DNA from 2 places in the Brucella tritici genome. Region 2 is predicted to be linked to the other one. Evidence: predicted binding sites of a transcription regulator. Region 2 holds the regulator's gene; the other holds the start of a gene.

Region 1 (4,721 bases), on a different contig from region 2:
AGTCGTGTGGTGGCGGGTTGCCGTCAGTACGTCCTGAAGCGCGCGGCGGTCGGGATGATGATAAAGCACGTCATTGGTGGCGAGCAGCGGTACATTGGCCTCGGCTGCAAAACGGGCGATACGTTCGGCCCGGCGTGCGTCATGGCCCTGATGCGGCATGGCAAGCGCCAGCCAGACCGAGCCGGGGGCAGCTTGTGCAATCTCCGTCAGGCGTGCGGCAAAATCCGGTCTGTCTTCGTCAGGCGGAAAGACAGCGATCTGGAACTGTCGGGCGCGAAACAGCAGGTCGCTCCATTCGAGATGGCATTCGCCCTTGATGGCGGCGCGTACCTTGCCCTCCGTCAGCAGGCGGCACAATTGCCCATAGGCAGCGCGATCACGCGGATAGACGACCATATTCGGCGTGCCGTCGGTGAAGGACAGGCGACAGCCGATGAAAAGCCGGAAATCGTTCTTGTCGCGAAAATCCTTCCATGCCGCATGTGCCCGCACCACACCGGCCAGCGTGTTGCGGTCGGCAATGCCGATGCCGGACAGGCCAAGCTCATGCGCACGCGCTACCAGTTCCTGCGGATGCGACGCACCGCACAGGAAGGAGAAATTGCTGGCAGCAGCCATTTCAAAATAAGGAGCCATCACGCGAACAGTCCATGCAGAAACCAGCGCGGATGATTGGCGCCGTCATGAAGGCCTTCGCGGAAAATCCAGAAGCGCTGGCCGTTCTCGTCTTCCACCCGGTAATAATCGCGCAGTTCCGGAACCGTGTGACCGATTGCGAGCCACCATTCCGGTTCGATCCTTTCCGGTCCTTCGGCAAGGCGCACATGATGGCGCACCCGCCGCCACAGGAAGAACGAAGGCGGACTGTCAGGCACTTCCGCCACGCTTTCGATCAACTGTGGCGGGCGAAACAGTTTTATGGGGCGCGCAGGTGGGTCGTTGGGAAGCGTCCTGCTGCTTTCATAATAGGCTTCGCCCTTGCCATCCGTGTGAAGGGCAGGGCGCAGGCCGAAGGCCCGTTCAGGAATATGCGTGTTGCGCGAAAAGGAAACGAGAACGCGGTTCTGTCCAAGCCGCGCCGAAAGCCGGTCGACAAGCTGGCTAAACCCCGCTTCATCTTCCTCATGCTGGTCGAGTCCCGTCTGGCGCTGGGCGATTGCCGCGCTGCGCAGCGCTGCCAGCCGGATCATGTCGAAGCCGAAACCGGCATCGAGCGGGTCGATCAAGGCGTTGAGCCTTTCACGCGCAAGGCGCAGGAAAACCTTGTCGTTGCGCAAGGGCTGGCCGGTTTCGATGTGGATATGACGCACTTCGCCATCGACGCGGAAGAAGGAGGCTTCAATCAGAAGCGCGCCTTTGTCCTCCGGTTCAAGCTGCGCAAAAAGCTCCTGCGCCAGCTCCTGCAAGATGCGTTCGACCAGTTCCATTGCGGTAACCGGCTCTGACAGGCGGCGCTCGACGGTACTGAGCGGCATGATGCGCATGGGGGAAATCGGCGCGCGCTCCTGCCGCGCCAGCCGGTCGAGCCTGGTGGCAAGATCGGTGCCGAAGCGGGCGGTGAGGGCAGCGCGCGGAAGCCCCATCACATCGCCGATGCGTTTCAATCCGGCGCGCTTGAGGCCGGTTTCCGCAGCTTGCGTCAGTTCAAGCGCGGAGAGCGGCAGGCGGGGAAGCAAGCGGTCGGCCTCTGTCCTGCTGAAGACGCCGCCCTTCGTTCCCCGTGCCAGAAGCCGCGCGGCAAAACTGTTATCGGCAATCGCCGCCTGTACGCCAAGCCTGGCCCGTTCCAGACGCCGGATTGCATCGGCACGCATGGCGTCGAGCCCGCCAAAAAGATGCGCGCAGCCGGTTATGTCGAGCATCAGCCCATGCGGCTCATCGAAGGCGACAAGCGGCGTGTAGCGTTCGCACCAATGGGCAAGACGCTTGAGCAATGCCGCATCATGTCCCGGTGCTGCCGCTGCCACTTCAAGCCTTTCCACGCGGGCGCGCGCATCCGTTAGCGCCATGCCGGGAAAAAGGCCGAGCTTTGCCGCTCCGGCATCCACTGCTGTCAGGCGCAGCGCATTGGCCGTGCGTTCGGTCACAACCAAAGGCAGGTGCGGTTTACCATCAGGCGGAGTGCTGCTGCGAAGCCGGTCGGTCGGCAGAAACGGAAACCAGAGGGCGAGAAACAGACGTTCTGCCATCCCGTTTTCTTGTACCAAATTCCTGGGTTTCATTGTTCCATTCCATGATCCATTGCCCGCATGTGCCGTGGCGATTGCGTTCCAGAACCGCCGAAAAGACAGGCTTGCCGGGTGCGTTCGCTCCGCTTGAACGGGACGGCGCGGGCGCCACCCGCCAGCGGCTGACGGCCGCGCTCTGCACGCCTGTCCGGTGGCTCCGGAGCAGGATGACGGGCAGTTGCGCGGTTTCTGTTGCCAGAAGCAGACGACGCGAGGCGGTCAGGTCGAGGCATTTCGGCTGGCCTGTCACCGAGGCGACGACACCGGAAACAAGATGCGAAGCCTTGCCGCCGCTTCCGGCTTCCAGCGCATCGTTTGCTGCTTTCAGCACATCCTGTGCCGTGGGGCAGTGCACGATCAGAAGTCGCGACGGATCGATCCCGAAGGCATGAAGTCCCGGCGGATAAAGCCCGCCATATTCACTTGCAGCGCTTTCTTCCTCGATCCAGATAATCGGGCGACGAGGCTCTGCGGCGCGTTCTGCCGCACGGGCGGCAAAGGCGAGCGCAAAGCCGGTCGCGGCCATATGCGCGCCGGGGTTTTCGGCAAAAACCTCATGCAGCGCGTCGCCTGCAAGGCCATGCGGAAAGGCGGCATCCGCCCCGGCAAGGCCGAGCGTGAAACTGCGCGCCCGCCCGAAGCCCGTTTGTCCCTGATTTGCAAAACTGTCTTGCGGATCGTTGCCTTCAATGGTCGTAACCATGCGCCGCAGCGCCGCGATGTCGATGCCGCTCACGTCTAGATTCCATCTTTTGTTCTCTATATGTTCTAGTATTGAATCGAGCGAGGCAAGAGTCAAGCGGGATCAGAAATCAGTCCAGTGGACTGATTTCCTTGCGTAGGCGTTTCACACTTTTCGGGATGCGCTCTATCATCGCGATAGTGGTTTTGGATTAGGCGGCGTCCCTGAAAGGCACGCCTGCCAGTTGCGCCAGATGGCCGGGAAGGTCGGTGCCTGCACCAGCCGCATTGATCGTGTCGAAATAATCATGCCAGCCGGTGGCGGTGATTCCGGCAATCAGCATGTCGAGAGCTGCTTCATCCGGGAAACGCCAGATGGCGAAGAAACTCTGGTTGGGCGCAAAAGACTTTGTCGCGTCGACGGGACCCAATGCCAAAGCCTCGATACCGAGCGCGCCAAGCCCGCCCATACCCGCGCCGACTTTCTCAAAGAAGGACTGCCTGCCTTCAGCATCAAGCGCGTGCCAGCTCGATTTCGGGGAATAAAGCTCGGCGAGGTAATAGGTCATGTCATATCCCTTAGGGTTTCATTGATCTTGAAAGAGCGACCGGCATCGGTGCGGCTCCAGATGCGGCGCAACAAGGTGCTGAGAAGCTGCTGTTCGCCTGACGAGAGATCGCTCATCAGGCTTGCAATCCATGCGGTATGTTGTTCGAAAAGCTGTTGCGCCAGCAGCACCCCTTCGGATGTCAGCCGGACAGTCAGTTTGCGGCGGTCCTCGCTATCCGCGTGACGCTTGAGGAAACCATCGCGCTCCAGCCCGTCCAGCAGGCCGGTGATGGTGGCGCGCGTGACACCTGCGCGTTCTGAAAGCTCGTGCGGCGAGAGGCCGTCGGGCGCATTGTGCAGCAGAAACAGCAGGACGAACTTGCCCTCCGAAAGCTTGTGCGGTGCAAGCCGGTTGGCGCAATCCCGGTCAATGGCCGCAGCAAGCGACAAGACTTCAAAGCAGGTTTTCAGCGCGTCGGTGGACGGGTTGTGCCGGCGTTCCATTTCGCCCAGAAGGGCGTGGTGCTTTTGCTCGATTATTTCCATACGGTGACTTATAGTATGGTGCCATACTAAATGCAAGTGACTTTGATTGCTTGAGCAGGAACAGTGGAGAGCTTGATCGATAGATATATACGGTTTATATATGATCCGTATATGAATTATATAGTCTGGACAATGCTATGGGTATCGTGAAAATTGGCGATGAACTGCATGAGGAACTGCGCAAGGCGAGTGACGTCATGTGCCGTTCGATCAATGCGCAGGCTGAATACTGGATGAAGATCGGCATGCTGGCACAAGCCCATCCCGACCTGTCGTTCAACGAGATCGTGCAGATGCAGTTGCGCACAGCACGGGTCGAGCTGCCGGTTCTGCCCGTTCTTACTGTGCAGTCGTCATGACCAAAACCCCTGCCGAAGTGGAGAAAATGGCGACATCCGGCGCGCTGCTTGCCTCGGTTTTTGCGCTTCTCGACCGCACGCCGCTGGCGGGCATGACCACGATGCAGGTCAATGATCTGGTCGAGGATTATATTACCCGCGAATTGCAGGCGCGGCCTGCCAGCAAGGGGCAATATGACTATCCCTATGTGCTGAACAGCTCGAAGAACGAAGTCGTCTGCCACGGCATGCCGTCGGATGACGAGATCATTAAAAACGGCGAGATCATCAACTTCGATATCACGCTGGAAAAGGACGGCTATATCGCTGATTCCAGCAAGACCTATATGGTCGGTGACGTTGCTCCCTTTGCCTCGC
Region 2 (4,721 bases):
AAGGCCGAGCGCACAGTCGCTGATTTGAAGGCACGAGCGCAGGACCAGGAAGCGCCGCGTGGTTTCCTCAAGGCATTGGAAGCGAAACGAGCCACCAGTGAATTCGCGCTGATCGCCGAAATCAAGAAGGCAAGTCCATCGAAAGGCCTGATCCGCCCTGATTTTGATCCGCCCACACTCGCAAAAGCCTATGAAGCCGGTGGTGCTGCATGTCTCTCTGTTTTGACTGACACGCCTTCATTTCAAGGAGCACCCGAATTTCTAACGGCAGCTCGCAACGCTTGCAGTCTCCCTGCCCTACGCAAGGATTTTCTGTTCGATACCTATCAGGTACACGAAGCCCGTAGTTGGGGTGCGGATTGCATTCTGATCATTCTGGCGAGCGTCGATGATGATTTGGCGAAGGCGCTCGAAGATACTGCATTCGAACTCGGCATGGATGCACTCATTGAGGTGCACGACGAAGCCGAGATGGAACGCGCATTGAAGCTTTCATCGCATCTGCTCGGCGTTAACAATCGCAATCTGCGTACATTCGAGGTCGATCTGGCCGTTTCCGAACGCCTGTCGAAGATGGCTCCTTCCGATCGTATTCTGGTTGGTGAAAGCGGCATATTCACACACGAAGATTGCCTGCGTCTGGAGAAGTCGGGAATCGGGACATTCCTTATCGGCGAGAGCCTGATGCGTAAGGCAGATGTCGCAGCCGCGACGCGCGAGCTTCTGACCGGCAAGGCTTGAACAATGACGTCCAAGCTTACGCATATCGACCAGACCGGCGCTGCCAATATGGTGGATGTTGGGGCCAAGGACGAGACGGAACGTCAAGCCATGGCCGAAGGATCGGTCAAAATGAAGCCGGAAACGCTGGCGCTCATTCTGGAAGGCAATACCGCGAAGGGCGATGTCATCGGCACGGCGCGTCTGGCGGGCATCATGGCGGCCAAAAAGACCTCCGACCTGGTTCCCCTCTGCCATCCGCTGATGCTGACCAAAGTAGCTGTTGAGATTGAACCGGATCAGGCACTGCCCGGTTTGCGCGTCCGCGCACTCGCCAAGCTCAAGGGACGTACCGGCGTGGAAATGGAAGCCCTCACCGCTGTTTCAGTCACGTGTCTTACGATCTACGACATGGCCAAAGCCGTCGACAAGCATATGGAGATCGGCGGGATCCGTGTTACCGAAAAGAGCGGCGGCAAGTCAGGTAACTGGAAGGCATAAACCGCTAAACTTTGCGCTGGATCAATTGTTTCGCACGGATTCCATGATCTAGACGGGTCTACAATTCAGTTCGAGAGGAAACGCCATGTCCCTTCTCCCCGTCGATGAAGCTCTGGCCCGCATCCTGAAATCCGCAGAGCCGCACCGCACAGAACAAGTCGCTTTGTCAGATGCGGGTGGGCGTGTAGTTGCAACACCTGTATTAGCACATTTTCTGCAGCCGCCTTTCGACGGGTCGGCCATGGACGGTTACGCCCTGATCGCACCAAACGACATCTCTTATCCTGTTGAGTTCGATATCATCGGCGAATCGGCAGCGGGTAATCGCTTCGAAGGTGAATTAGGGATTGGACAGGCAGTTCGCATTTTTACCGGTGCGCCACTGCCCACAGGCACGGACACAATTGTCATTCAGGAGCACACTAAGCGTTCGGGTAACCGGCTAACCGTTCACGAAGGAATAGAGCCAGGACGGCATATACGCCGCGCGGGCCTCGATTTTTCGCCCGGTGGTATCGTCATTCCGAGCGGGCGTGAGTTGGACGCCGCTGCACTGTCGCTGGCAGCGGCCAGCGGTAATGCGAAGATCGGCGTATTCCAAAAACCAAAAGTGGCAATTATTGCGACCGGTGATGAGCTGGTTCCTCCCGGTCAAACACCCGGAAAAGACCAGATTGTTGCATCGAACAGTGTTGGAATTGCCGAGATCGTAAGGCGAGCTGGCGGAACGCCACAAGATAAGGGAATCATTCAAGATGATCCCGCCAAAATCGAACAGGCAATAGCCGATGGCCTGCAAAGCGGCATCGACATTCTGGTGACTATCGGCGGCGCTTCCGTCGGCGACCGGGATTTTGTGCATGGAGCATTGCAGAAACTGGGCGTCAATCTCGACTTCTGGAAGATCGCCATGCGACCCGGAAAACCCCTAATGTATGGGCGCATCGAAAAGAACGGCAAGATCGTCCATGTCATCGGCCTGCCGGGTAATCCTGTTTCGAGCCTCGTCTGCAGCCTTATTTTTCTCCGTCCTCTTGTGGCCAAGCTTGCCGGAACCAGCCTAGATGCGGATATTCGACCAGCAAAGCTCGGTACTGCTCTGTCTGCAAACGATCATCGCCGCGACTATATTCGAGCTACCATCGAATCAGGTCCGGACGGAATGCTGATCGCAAAGCCGTTTCCACTCCAGGATTCGTCTATGCTTTCCGCTCTCGTCGGCTCGAAAGCACTTCTCATCAGGAATGAGAACGCTCCAGAGGCCGCAGTCGGGGATGATTGTCGTGTCCTCATGCTATAGATTGAGTATGAATCTTGGCTCCCACTAAAGCATGAGAAAATCGATCTAACTCATGCTAAAATATATCTTATTCAGATCTGGCACTAAAGTGTCGTATCAGTGATCGCCCCGTCCTGAAACATTCCGTTCAATCTCACCTTGAGCGTTAATGGTTTTAAAACCATTGCAGAACAAGACTGGAACATATAGTGTTCGTTCTGGTTTTGTTTTTCTCGATTCTTGGCCGGGAGGGTGTCGCGCATGTTAACCCGTAAACAGCACGAGCTTCTGCTGTTCATTCATGAACGTCTGAAAGAAACGGGCATTCCGCCATCTTTCGACGAAATGAAGGAGGCGCTCGATCTGGCTTCAAAATCGGGTATTCATCGTCTGATTACCGCTCTGGAAGAGCGTGGTTTCATTCGCCGTTTGCCAAACCGGGCACGCGCACTTGAGGTGTTGCGTCTGCCGGATTCCATCGCCCCCGGGCTCAATTCACAAAAGAAGTTCGCTCCCAGCGTTATCGAAGGCAGCCTGGGCAAAGCCTCGCCGCCGCCACCGTCGCGCCCTGCCCCTGTGGCGACGAATGACGACACGACTGGAACTGTATCCGTACCGGTTATGGGGCGAATTGCTGCTGGTGTGCCTATCTCCGCGATTCAGAACCAGACTCATTCCCTCAGCCTTCCACCCGAAATGATCGGCGCGGGCGAGCATTACGCGCTTGAGGTCAGAGGCGACTCAATGATCGATGCGGGAATTTTCGACGGAGACACGGTCATCATCAAGCGTGGCGAATCCGCGAATCCGGGTGAAATCGTAGTCGCTCTCGTCGATGACGAAGAAGCCACGTTGAAGCGCTTCCGCCGTAAGGGCGCATCTATTGCCCTCGAAGCAGCCAACCCTGCCTATGAAACACGGATCTTTGGCCCCGACCGAGTCCGGGTTCAAGGCAAGCTTGTCGGCCTGATCCGCCGCTACTAGTGGATTGAATTTGACGTTTGATACTCTTCCGAGATCAATCCCGTTTCAAACGTCAAATTTGAAAAACCCACTAGATTCATAAAATCACTAGTGGTCTTTTTGATTCCAACATTTGCTCAGCGCTCATATCCGAGGGATGCAAATGTCGGAATCAGACCACTAGAGCGCATCACGAAAAGTGTGAAGCTGCTCTGCACAGGGATATACATAAAGCAGAAAAATCAGGCATATTCATAGTTCCGTTTTAGCTGGAAGCGCTCGAAAGTCATTCGCAGCGATTTGCGTCGTCGTCGGAATCTGATGAACAGATCGCTGCATTCTTGGCTGGTCGGGATTTGGGCTTGTACTCGCGTTCGGCCAAGCCGCGTGCCGCACGCGAATGGATGCGATGCAAATGCCAAGGACGGCTCGGCACATCGACTGCATATGTCACTCGGTCGCCCGGCTGCAAGTTGGAGATTAGCTGGCTCGGTTCGGGCTTAGCAGTTTCATTCGCCCCGCCCGATACAGTCATAATAGATCGGCTTTTATCTGGTCCTTCGCCAAGCCTGATCTCGACTGTCCCCTTCAGCGCCAGATCGCGTTTGCTGATACTGAGCGTTGCGGAGCGACGGCACGTAATGTCCTTACCCGGAACGGCGAGAATAACCACATCCCCGATATTACAGGCTATCTCCTGCATAGCGACATCTGTCGTATAGGCTAGTGTGCGACTATCACGCAAAGTAATCGTGCACAATCCGTCATCACATTCGAAGCCGCTATAATTGGCCTGCTTCTCGTTTTTAACCGAAGGCGGCGAAACAAACTCCTCGACCAGATAAGCGGTTTTCCAATTGTCGATCGTAAACTGTGACGGTCGATTTCGATTAACCGCGAACCTCCCATCCGCCAATCGAACCCCGACCAGTTTAGCGTCTTCAGAGATCACGATATCTGGAAAAGGTTCACGAACAAAAACCACCAGTCCCAAGATGATGAAAGGCAGTGCCAGCGCTTTCAGTCTGGTGGAAAGCACAACGAGCAGAACGAGCGCAACAGTCCAGAGGAGAAGTGTAGGCGCGGGCATCGCTCCAGGATTACCATCGGGCGACCAAGTTGCAACGAAGGCAGCAATGTGTCTGACGGCCCAAATCCCCCAGCCCATGACCTGCAAGGGCATCCAGTCAAGCTGCACTGGCATCAAAACGAGACTGAAAACGGCAAACGGCATAACGAGAATAGCGATTACAGGCTC

What was found. Region 2 encodes LexA, which represses DNA repair genes until DNA is damaged. Its sites were predicted from a motif close to TGTTCNNNNTGTGTTCNG; they were not measured.
Region 1: a site for LexA is predicted at 2,982-2,999, ahead of F9K94_RS11825 (ImuA family protein). Genes of this name have one in related genera too.

Annotation. Positions count from the first base shown of each region.
Region 1 covers NZ_WBVY01000003.1:407,915-412,635, forward strand. The annotation lists gene F9K94_RS11815 (error-prone DNA polymerase) at 1-636, opposite strand, end outside; gene F9K94_RS11820 (Y-family DNA polymerase) at 636-2,177, opposite strand; gene F9K94_RS11825 (ImuA family protein) at 2,113-2,964, opposite strand; gene F9K94_RS11830 (DUF6616 family protein) at 3,122-3,478, opposite strand; gene F9K94_RS11835 (MarR family winged helix-turn-helix transcriptional regulator) at 3,475-4,005, opposite strand; gene F9K94_RS11840 (ParD-like family protein) at 4,143-4,364, shown strand; gene map (type I methionyl aminopeptidase) at 4,361-4,721, shown strand, end outside.
Region 2 covers NZ_WBVY01000001.1:620,234-624,954, forward strand. The annotation lists gene trpC (indole-3-glycerol phosphate synthase TrpC) at 1-741, shown strand, start outside; gene moaC (cyclic pyranopterin monophosphate synthase MoaC) at 745-1,221, shown strand; gene F9K94_RS03075 (molybdopterin molybdotransferase MoeA) at 1,307-2,521, shown strand; gene lexA (transcriptional repressor LexA) at 2,762-3,484, shown strand; gene F9K94_RS03085 (ComEC/Rec2 family competence protein) at 3,750-4,721, opposite strand, start outside.